DNA from 3 places in the Cytobacillus pseudoceanisediminis genome. Region 1 is predicted to be linked to each of the others. Evidence: predicted binding sites of a transcription regulator. Region 1 holds the regulator's gene; each other region holds the start of a gene.
The links. Region 1 encodes Rex, which represses fermentation and respiration genes when NADH is low (regulators of the CRP and FNR family bind a similar motif). Its sites were predicted from a motif close to TTGTGAAATATTTCACAA; they were not measured.
Positions count from the first base shown of each region.

Region 2: the regulator Rex is predicted to act here: its motif matches at 1,706-1,723, upstream of qoxA (cytochrome aa3 quinol oxidase subunit II).
Region 3: the regulator Rex is predicted to act here: its motif matches at 1,218-1,235, upstream of M5V91_RS19790 (cytochrome c oxidase subunit 2A).

Region 1 is NZ_CP097349.1:3,868,647-3,872,008, forward strand. Features, by position in the region: gene groL (chaperonin GroEL) at 1-26, opposite strand, end outside; gene groES (co-chaperone GroES) at 88-372, opposite strand; gene M5V91_RS20835 (CPBP family intramembrane glutamic endopeptidase) at 690-1,415, shown strand; gene M5V91_RS20840 (YdiK family protein) at 1,462-1,665, shown strand; gene M5V91_RS20845 (redox-sensing transcriptional repressor Rex) at 1,687-2,127, opposite strand; partial or broken gene M5V91_RS30640 (winged-helix domain-containing protein) at 2,124-2,329, opposite strand; partial or broken gene moaC (cyclic pyranopterin monophosphate synthase MoaC) at 2,357-2,838, opposite strand; partial or broken gene M5V91_RS20855 (ABC-F family ATP-binding cassette domain-containing protein) at 3,029-3,362, shown strand, end outside.
Region 2 is NZ_CP097349.1:1,553,229-1,556,590, forward strand. Features, by position in the region: partial or broken gene qoxB (cytochrome aa3 quinol oxidase subunit I) at 1-695, opposite strand, end outside; gene qoxA (cytochrome aa3 quinol oxidase subunit II) at 685-1,674, opposite strand; gene ltaE (low-specificity L-threonine aldolase) at 2,133-3,164, shown strand; gene M5V91_RS08290 (YwzD family small protein) at 3,290-3,362, opposite strand, start outside.
Region 3 is NZ_CP097349.1:3,663,339-3,666,700, reverse strand. Features, by position in the region: tRNA gene M5V91_RS19825 (tRNA-Tyr) at 1-71, shown strand, start outside; tRNA gene M5V91_RS19820 (tRNA-Trp) at 79-152, shown strand; tRNA gene M5V91_RS19815 (tRNA-His) at 164-239, shown strand; tRNA gene M5V91_RS19810 (tRNA-Gln) at 265-339, shown strand; tRNA gene M5V91_RS19805 (tRNA-Cys) at 347-420, shown strand; tRNA gene M5V91_RS19800 (tRNA-Gly) at 435-508, shown strand; tRNA gene M5V91_RS19795 (tRNA-Ile) at 515-591, shown strand; gene M5V91_RS19790 (cytochrome c oxidase subunit 2A) at 1,293-1,433, shown strand; gene M5V91_RS19785 (cytochrome c oxidase subunit II) at 1,445-1,909, shown strand; partial or broken gene M5V91_RS19780 (cbb3-type cytochrome c oxidase subunit I) at 1,987-3,362, shown strand, end outside.

The DNA.
Region 1 (3,362 bases):
TCACTAAATTTAATCTCTTTAGCCATTGATAAAAACCTCCTCAAAAATTTTAGCTTTATTCTTTAATAATCTTCGTCTGATCGGCGATTAGCCAATTACAGCAAGAATGTCATTTTCGCGTAAAATTAAATACTCTTTGCCTTCGTACTTCACTTCAGTACCAGCATATTTTGAGAAGATGATACGATCGCCGTCAGCAACTTCAAGGGCAACACGCTCACCATTTTCAAGAACGCGGCCAGTTCCTACAGCTACAACTTTACCTTCTTGAGGCTTTTCTTTAGCAGTGTCCGGCAGTACGATGCCGCTTGCAGTTTTTTCTTCAGTTTCAACAAGCTCGATAATAATTCGATCACCTAGTGGCTTTAACAAGTGAAACAACCTCCTCAAATAATATGTAAATATTTTTATTTATTAGCACTCTCTCTGTATGAGTGCTAACACAATTATTATATTAATGAATCTCATTTCTATTTGCAAGGGTGAAGCTTAAATTTTTTAGAAAAAATTTCATTCGCCCATACACGCTATTTTTCGACACAGACAACCTCTTAAGTATGCTTCGGAACTCTTCACTTTACCCATAGTATTTTCCTGCTTTGATGCTGATATTTGAAACCCGCTCCTTATTAAGAGTACAATGGCTTTAGGACTTGTTTTCCAACACTCAGAATAAGGAGTATAACATTTTGAAGAAGGAATATTGGTTTATATTAATAGCTTATATTGCCATGCAGCTGTCCAGTTTGTTTGGCGTTCCGCTTGTGTTATTTATTGCAGATGCCCTTGGACAGAACCCCGAAAACATGCAGATCCTGGCTGTAGCCTACTGGCTTGTCATCAGTTTTACGGTTACACTGATCATTACGCTTCTATTATTAAGAAAAGAGATGAAAAAAGGCCTGGATAGGGATGCATCTTCCGCAGCAAGCTCAGCGGGCTGGGCAGTTGGGGGTATATTTTTGGCCCTGATCGCTCAAGCTACTGCTGCCAGCATTGAAAATATGATTGGGATTGAAATGGGATCTGAGAATACGCAGCAGATTATCCGGATTATTGAAGCATCGCCAATCGTTATCTTAATTAGTTCGGTCATTGGGCCAATACTTGAGGAGATTGTCTTTAGAAAAGTTATTTTCGGTTCTCTCCATAAGCGCTTCAACTTCTTCTTATCGGCCCTGATCAGCTCAGTCATTTTTGCACTTGCCCATTTCGAGCCTGAACATGTACTGCTGTACTCGGCAATGGGGTTCACCTTTGCTTTCTTATATGTCAAAACGAAGCGGATTATTGTGCCGATTTTTGCCCATGTGGCGATGAACACCTTTGTTGCGGTTATCCAGCTGAATCAGGATAATATGCAAAAATGGTTAGAAGAAATGGAAAAAATGCAGAGCTTTATCAGCTTTTTCTAGCATAGGGAAATGCTTTGCAGAGTTTTAAACTTACTGGGGGATTTTGATGAGAAGCACACCTTTGTTTTCAGGCTTTATTTACATCCTTCTCGGATGCCTTTTCACTTTTATAGCCATACAGAATATCCAGCATGAAGAAACCTGGGGATTCTTTACTTATTTTCTGATTATAATTGCCACATTCGATTTTGGCACCGGACTGCGGATGGTTGGCCTGCATTTTAAAATGAAAAATAAAATGAAAAAATGAGCCCCCAAAAGGCTCATTTTTTTACATTTCTTCCGGATAGTTTTTCAGAAAATAAACCAGTGACTGCAATTCTACTGCCAGATCGATATGGTGAATCCGAATCGAGGCTGGCACAGTGAGCCTCGCAGGTGTAAAATTAAGGATTCCTTTTATTTTCGCATTCACCATCCGATCGGTAATAGCCTGGGCAGGCGGTGCCGGCACCGTTAAAATCGCCACCTGAATATTATTATTTATAATAACTTCTTCAAGGTCATCCATATGATGGACCGGTACATCACCGATTTTCGTGCCAACCTTACTCTCATCAACATCAAAGGCTACTTCTATTTTGGTATTATTATTTTTAAGAAAATTATAGTTAAGAAAGGCTGTTCCTAAATTCCCTACCCCGATCAAAGCTACTTTAGTCAGCTCATCCTGGTCAAGAGTCTTCCGAAAGAAGCCCAGCAGGTAATTCACATTATATCCATATCCTTTTTTCCTAACGCACCAAAGTACGAAAAATCGCGGCGGATTGTTGCAGAATCTACCTTTACCGCCTCACTCAATTCTGCTGAAGAGACTCTTTGTTTGCCTGATGAGTGAAGGTTTTTAGAAAGCGGTAGTATAAAGGCAGCCGTTTAGCTGTTGCCTGCGGTATCTTAATTGGTTCATTGGCCATTCGTCCATCCCCATTTCTTATGATGAATTAATTTCTTTTAAAATCTCCGTTTTTTCCGCCTGTTTTCTCTATTAAAAAGGTTGGCCCAATCACCATTCCTTTATCTACAGCCTTGCACATGTCATAAACGGTCAGCGCACAGACAGAAGCGGCTGTTAACGCTTCCATTTCCACACCCGTATTTCCCTTCGTTTTTACAGAAGCAGTAATGATCAGGACATACTCTTCCTCTTCCGCCTTCCATGAAAATGAAATGTCCACGCCCTTAAGCGGCAGCGGATGGCACATCGGAATAATGTCCCATGTTTTCTTGCTCGCCATAATGCCTGCAGTTTGTGCAACAGCGAGTACATCCCCTTTTTCATAGAGTTGGATGTTATCTTTTCGTATATCTCCTGATTAAGAGTAATACTTGATTGAGCAATGGCTGTTCTTGCCGTTTCAGGTTTATCGCTGACATCCACCATTTTTGCCCTGCCCTCTTGATTAAAATGAGTAAAATCCGCCATTCAAAACACCTCTCTTCAAAATCATACACTATTTTTCTGTTACTTTGTATGTGCTTTGTATTGTTCCTCACATATTTATTTGCCTTTTGTCTTGATTGAATGCCCTGCAGAAGGGATTATAGTCCTGTCTCCTTTATTGCCGAACATATATGAATGAGTTACACTTACTCTATACCCGAGGTGAAAGAACATGATACTATTACAAGTCAATCAGCTGGCGAAAAATTTTGGCGCTGATCCCATTTTAACCAATATAAAGCTTGAAGTACAAACCAGGGACAGGATTGCGCTAGTAGGGCGCAATGGTGCAGGAAAGTCCACCCTTTTGAAAATTATTGCCGGACAAATGACATATGACTCCGGTGAGATTATAAAGCCAAAGGAAGTAACAATTGGCTATCTTGCACAAAATACCGGCCTGGAATCAGAGTTATCCATTTGGGATGAAATGCTGACTGTTTTTAGTCATCTGCAGAAGCAGGAAAAACAGCTTCGCAGCCTTGAAGAACAAATGGCAGACCCTG
Region 2 (3,362 bases), 2.3 Mb from region 1:
GATGTTACAAAGGTAGTCCAAGTGAACATCGGCATTTTCATTAGTGTCATGCCTTTTGTTCTCATTTTCAAAATCGTGACGATAAAGTTTATACCTGTCATCAGTGTCCCGATACCAGCAATTTGCAGCGCGACTGCGTAAAAATTATTGCCGATTCCAGGGCTGAATTCCTTGCCTGCAAGAGGGAAGTAAGATGTCCAGCCTGCATCAGGCGATCCCCCGATAACAAAAGAAATATTAAATAGCATAGCTCCGCTGAAGAACAGCCAGAAGCTAAGTGCATTCAGCTGCGGAAAGGCAACGTCACGCGCACCAATTTGAAGCGGAATGACAACGTTCATTAATCCAATCAAGAATGGCATTGCCATGAAAAGAATCATAATAACGCCGTGTGTTGTAAAAATTTCATTATAGTGCTGTGAATTCAGAAATTCCATTTCAGGGCGTGCTGTCTGAGCTTTCATCAGCAAGCCGTCCATCCCGCCGCGGAAAAACATCAATACTGCGGAGATGATATACATGATACCGATTTTTTTATGATCAACTGTAGTCAGCCATTCGGTCCATAGGTATTTCCACTTTTTTAAATACGTGATGGCAGCGACTGCACCAATCATCGTTAATAAAATAGCAATCTGTGAACCTAGTATAAGGGGGTCCCCAGTAATAAAAAACTCATCCCATTTAATGCCCATGATGGCCACCTCCATGGTTTTCTTGACTATCATGGCTCTCTTCTTCACCATGACCTTCAATTACGTTTGGATTCTCATTTTTATAATTGTCATCTTCTTCGAATGTTTTACCTTGATATCCATGGCCTCTGTAGAGCTCAGGATTTGTATAAGCCTTCGAATTTGGATCAGCATGGTTAACCCATTCTAAATGAGTATTGGAATATGTCAGTCTTCCTAAATGCGTAGGCTTCAGCAGCCCTTCATACTCTTTCTCAGTCAGTTTAGGTGCTGTTTCTTTAACGTCGTCAACCCATTGGTCAAAATCTTCCTGTGTTTGAGCAAGAACCTCAAACTTCATATCCGCATAGCCGCGGCCGTTAAAGTTCGTGTTCTGTCCTTCATATGATCCAGGGTTATCAGCGACAAGATACATTTCAGTTTCCATTTTGGGCATCGTATATTTCTGTCCGCCAAGTGCAGGCACCCAGAAAGATTGCATAGTGCTGGCAGATGTCATTTTAAAGAGAACCGGCGTATCTTCAGGAATATTGACATAGTTCACTGTTTCAATGCCTTCTTCAGGATAGCTGAAGATCCATTTCCAGTCAGCAGATGTTACATGTATTGTAATAGGTTCTTTTTCTTCATAGCCCTTAGGTGTTTCTTCCAGCGCATAAAGTGTTTTTACTGTCGGGATTGTTAGGGCGATGACAATTAAAATCGGAATCCCGGTCCAAATAATTTCAAGTAGTGTACTTCCATGCTCCTCAGGGGGTTCATAATCTTTATTCTCAGGTCGTTCACGGTATTTCCAGACAATGTAGCCGAATAATCCAAACACGACTGCAACGACAAGAAGCATCCAGATAAGGGACCAGTTAATTAATTCGGTAATGCTTCTTGCAACGGGGCCCTGAGGTTCAAATACAACCATATTGCAGCCGCTTAAAACCATTAAGGGCAATAGGGCTGTTAAAGAGAGCAGCATTTTCTTCATCTGATGTTTCATCTCCTTTTGACAAAAACTATTGTTAAATAATTCACAAATAATGTGCGGGTTTTCACAAAGATGCCAAAAAAATATATAGCTGGTAAACATAAGCATCCTTAAAAACCTTTATTTAACTTAGTTATCACTGTGTAAATGATATTAACATAAGCAAATGTGAAAAGTTGTGACAAAAGTGGGAAGGAAATAAATGTAAGCTATTTGGACAGCTTATATTTTTGTTCAAATAGCATTATTACAGGGTTTTGGTCATCAAAACAACTTTTGAACAAATTTTGAACTTTAATGCGACACCCTAATTATCTTATGTTACATCCATATTCAAGCAAAAAACCACCAAATAAAATTCTCCATACAAGAATTAATTAAATGAATTCTCTCTTTGTTGAAAAATACTGAATAGTACAGTAACATGGACTAATAATAGAGAAGGACAGGGTGAGGAAATGACTGATTTAAGAAGTGATACGGTTACAAAGCCAACTGAAGAAATGAGGAAAGCTGCTTATGAAGCTGAAGTTGGGGATGACGTATACGGAGAGGATCCATCAATAAATAAATTGGAAGAGACAGCTGCTGAGGTGCTTGGTAAGGAGGCAGCTCTGTTTGTAACGAGCGGCACACAGGGAAACCAGATTGCCATCTTAACACATTGCCGTCCGGGCAATGAAATTATTCTTGAAGCAGAAAGCCATATTTTTTATTATGAAAGCGGCGCTTCATCGGCCTTTGCCGGAGTCCAGACAAGGACGCTAAGTGGGATAAGAGGTGCAATGAATCCTTCAGAAGTGGAGTATGCCATTAGGGGAGAAGATCAGCATTATCCGGAAACAGGATTGATTTGTCTGGAAAATACCCATAACAGAGCTGGCGGTGCCGTAATACCTATTGATAATATGGAAGAAATATACAGAATTGCCAAAACGAATAATATTCCCGTACATATTGATGGGGCAAGACTGTTTAATGCAGCCGCAGCCTTAAACCTGCCGGCTTCTGAAATGGCCAATCATTGCGACACTGTGCAAGTATGCCTCTCTAAGGGGCTCGGAGCACCTGTTGGTTCCATTCTTGCAGGCAGCAGAGAATTTATTGCTGCAGCAAGAAAATGGCGCAAAAGATTGGGAGGGGGACTCCGCCAGGCTGGGATCATAGCAGCCCCGGGAATTGTTGCATTAACGAATATGAGAGAGCGTTTAGCCGAGGATCACGAAAATGCTCAATATCTTGCACAGCAGCTTGGACAAATCAAAGGGATTGAAATCGTAAATCAAGTAGATACAAATATCATTGTGGCTGATGTAAAAAACCTTAAAATGAACTCATCGGAATTTGTTGAAAAGTTAAAAGCTGGGGGAGTGCTTTCAGGAACTTTCGGACCTTCTTATGTGCGTTTTGTCACTCACTATGATGTTACTAAAAAGCAGCTTGAAGATGCAGTCATAGCCATACACAGAACAGCTGGTCAAATGATCTAACTGCAAATAAAAACGCATGTTTTCTGCAGCAAGCGTTTTTCCGTTTCAAATGAATCGCATATCTCAGCTTAGATGGCTCAAAAAGCACACAAATGGTTATAAGAAAATAAAAGGAAATCGGCGCATTAGCCGATTTCCTTTTTGTTGATTAAAGGTTCAAGCTGATTTTTTATATCATCAAGCAATTCATGAATGGTC
Region 3 (3,362 bases), 210 kb from region 1:
AAGTGGCTAAACGCGGCGGACTGTAAATCCGCTCCTTCGGGTTCGGCAGTTCGAATCTGCCCCCTCCACCATTTATATAGGGGTATAGTTTAATGGTAAAACGAAGGTCTCCAAAACCTTTGATGTGGGTTCGATTCCTGCTACCCCTGCCAGTAGGATAGTGGCGGTTGTGGCGAAGTGGTTAACGCATCGGATTGTGGCTCCGACACTCGTGGGTTCGATTCCCATCAATCGCCCCATTATTCTTTTTGACAGCAATATTATTGGGCTATAGCCAAGCGGTAAGGCACCGGACTTTGACTCCGTCACTCGCAGGTTCGAATCCTGCTAGCCCAGCCATTTTTAAGGCAGCATAGCCAAGTGGTAAGGCAGAGGTCTGCAAAACCTCCATCCCCGGTTCAAATCCGGGTGTTGCCTCCAAACCATAATCATATGCGGGTGTAGTTTAGTGGTAAAACCTCAGCCTTCCAAGCTGATGATGAGGGTTCGATTCCCTTCACCCGCTCCAACATATGGGCCTATAGCTCAGCTGGTTAGAGCGCACGCCTGATAAGCGTGAGGTCGATGGTTCGAGTCCATTTAGGCCCACCATTATACATACCATTTTCAAACTAATTCCAATAGGAGTTAGTTTTTTTGTATTGGAGAAATATAAAACGGTTATTGGACCGATTTATATTTCTGTGTTAAAATCCCATCCCTAGAGGTATTTGGTAATTATACTAATACATATGGAGTTTATCCATACCGTGATTTTTCACCTTTTCTCTACGAAATTCAATCTCTCGTTAGTTTAGTATCGGGCGCCTGATTTTCATTCTGTTTTATCTTCCAACTCTTTTCCTCTATTATTCAGTTCCTTAACTTTATCATCTGAAAATATTTCAAGAACGCTCCAGCTGTTAATGAAAAAGCCAAAATTACAAAACATCCAAAATAGCCCCCAGTTTTCCTTAAATTTTATTAACCTGCCGATTAGTTTAAGACGATAGTTTACATACTTCATCAAAATTCTAACTTAAAATTTCAAATCCTTATGTTCTTTACATTAATCTTTTAAAGCTTGAGATTCATTACAAATCAGGTGAATTAACTTTTTGTGAATTATTTGTGAATCGTTATGCTTGCCAGTACAGAATTCATTGGAAGAAAGCCTTGATATTACTGTGTTCTTGTTAGTATTTCAGCATTTTTGCCTGCGAAGATATATGAAAAAAGTGTGATTCATTTCACTTTTATGAAAACCCTTCTCAACTATGATGTAGGTAACAAAGCTAAGGAGCTGATGGAAGGTGGAAACGCGAAAAGTGGTCCAGAGCAGTTCAAAGGAACATAACTCTCTAAGGGGTACGTTCTTTTCAGTTACAGTTGTGGGGCTTGGGATCTTTGTTACTTATTTAATTGTGTATGGCCTGTACATGGCCAGATTATAGGGGGATATAAAATGATGCATCGGTCGGAGAAGGTATGGCTGATATTAAGCTTTGGAATGATTATTGGATTCATGCTGATTACGGGCTATCAGACATTCGCCCTGGAGATGGGGCCGCCAAGCTATGGAGAGCGAATTGATCCTCAAAAAGTGGATGAAACAGCGCCGTTCGATAATCCTGGGATTAAGAAGATAGGCGAGAATGAGTATGAAGTAGTTATGATTCTTCAGGTATTCAGCTTTACCCCAAATGAAATTGAAGTGCCTGCAGGATCGACAGTTCATTTTATCATGACATCTAAAGATGTTGTGCATGGCTTTCAAGTCGCTGACACGAACCTAAATGCAATGGTTGTGCCTGGCTATGTACAAAAGATCACACAGAAATTTGATAAGCCAGGTGAATATTTGGTTCTTTGCAATGAGTACTGCGGCGCGGGTCATCAGATGATGAGCACCACCATTACGGTGAAATAAAGGGGGGATAAACAGTGGAAACAGTTATTAAGCAAACAGGAAAAACACAAGCATTTAAGGATAAAGCAAATAAAGTTATGGGAATTAGCCTGGAGGATGCAAAAATAACGAAATCATATTTATCTGTTGCTTTCTTAGCCATCCTGCTTGGCGGAATACTTGGACTATTGCAAGGGCTGAATCGGGCTGGAATGCTGGAATTGCCGGCATGGCTGAACTATTATCAGGTTCTTACAGCTCACGGTCTGCTGCTGGTAGTCGTACTGTCGGCTTTCTTCACAATTGGTTACTTTTATGCTGGATTATCTCATACTCTGGGAGGCCTGCTTCCTAAGGTAAGAAAGATGGCTTGGATCGGCTTCTGGATGAAGATTTTCGGATTTGTCCTAGCTGTGATTCCGATTTTAATGAATGAAGCATCTGTTATGTATACCTTCTATCCGCCAATGGCTGCTTCACCCATTTTCTATATCGGTTTAGTCTTCATTGTATTGGGTGTATGGATGTGCGCCTTTGGTGCCTTTATTAATGTGGCTAGCTGGCGAAAGAGGAATCCCGGCCAGCATATCCCTATTCTTTCTTTCTTTGCAACCGGTGTATTTGTTCTCTTATTCTTTGGAAGCATACCTGTAGCCATCGAAGTTTTTACCATTATCCCTTGGGCTTTTGGATGGGTGGAGACAATAAATGTCATGGTTGCACGCACGCTGTTCTGGGCGTTCGGCCATACGCTGGTAAACATCTGGTATTTAACAGCGGTCTCTGCCTGGTATGTCATAGTGCCGAAGATTATTGGCGGCCGTAGGTGGAATGACCTTTTAACAAGAATTGTGGTTATTGCACTTGTAATTATGAATATTACCGGCGGCTTCCATCATCAGATTATTGATCCTGGTATTTCTGAACCTGTGAAATACATGCACGTGTTTATGAGTTTGGCAATTGGCTTCCCTTCATTAATGACTGCTTATGCTATGTTTGCAGTATTTGAGCGTACAGCGAGAAAAAAGGCGGAAGAGGTCTTGTCGGCTGGTATAAGAAACTTCCTTGGGGAGATGTTCGATTCCTCGCGCCATTTATCGCGATGGCTGCTTTTATTCCTGCCGGAGCCGGCGGAATAGTACAAAGCACAAACCAATTGAACCAGGTAGTTCATAACACAATGTGGATTGTCGGTCATTTCCACTTAACACTTGGCATGTCTGTGGTCATGACGTTCTTCGGTATCAGCTACTGGCTTATTCCTTATGTATCAAAAAGAATGCTGACACCGCAGATTAATAAACTTGGGGTTATACAAACGATCATATGGACGCTCGGTATGATCATCATGTCCGGTGCGATGCACTGGGTGGGTCTGCTGGGTTCTCCAAGAAGAACTTCCTATTCAACATACTTTGACAATGCAACTGCTTTAAGCTGGGACCCTTATCTGTTCTTCCTGGCTATCGGT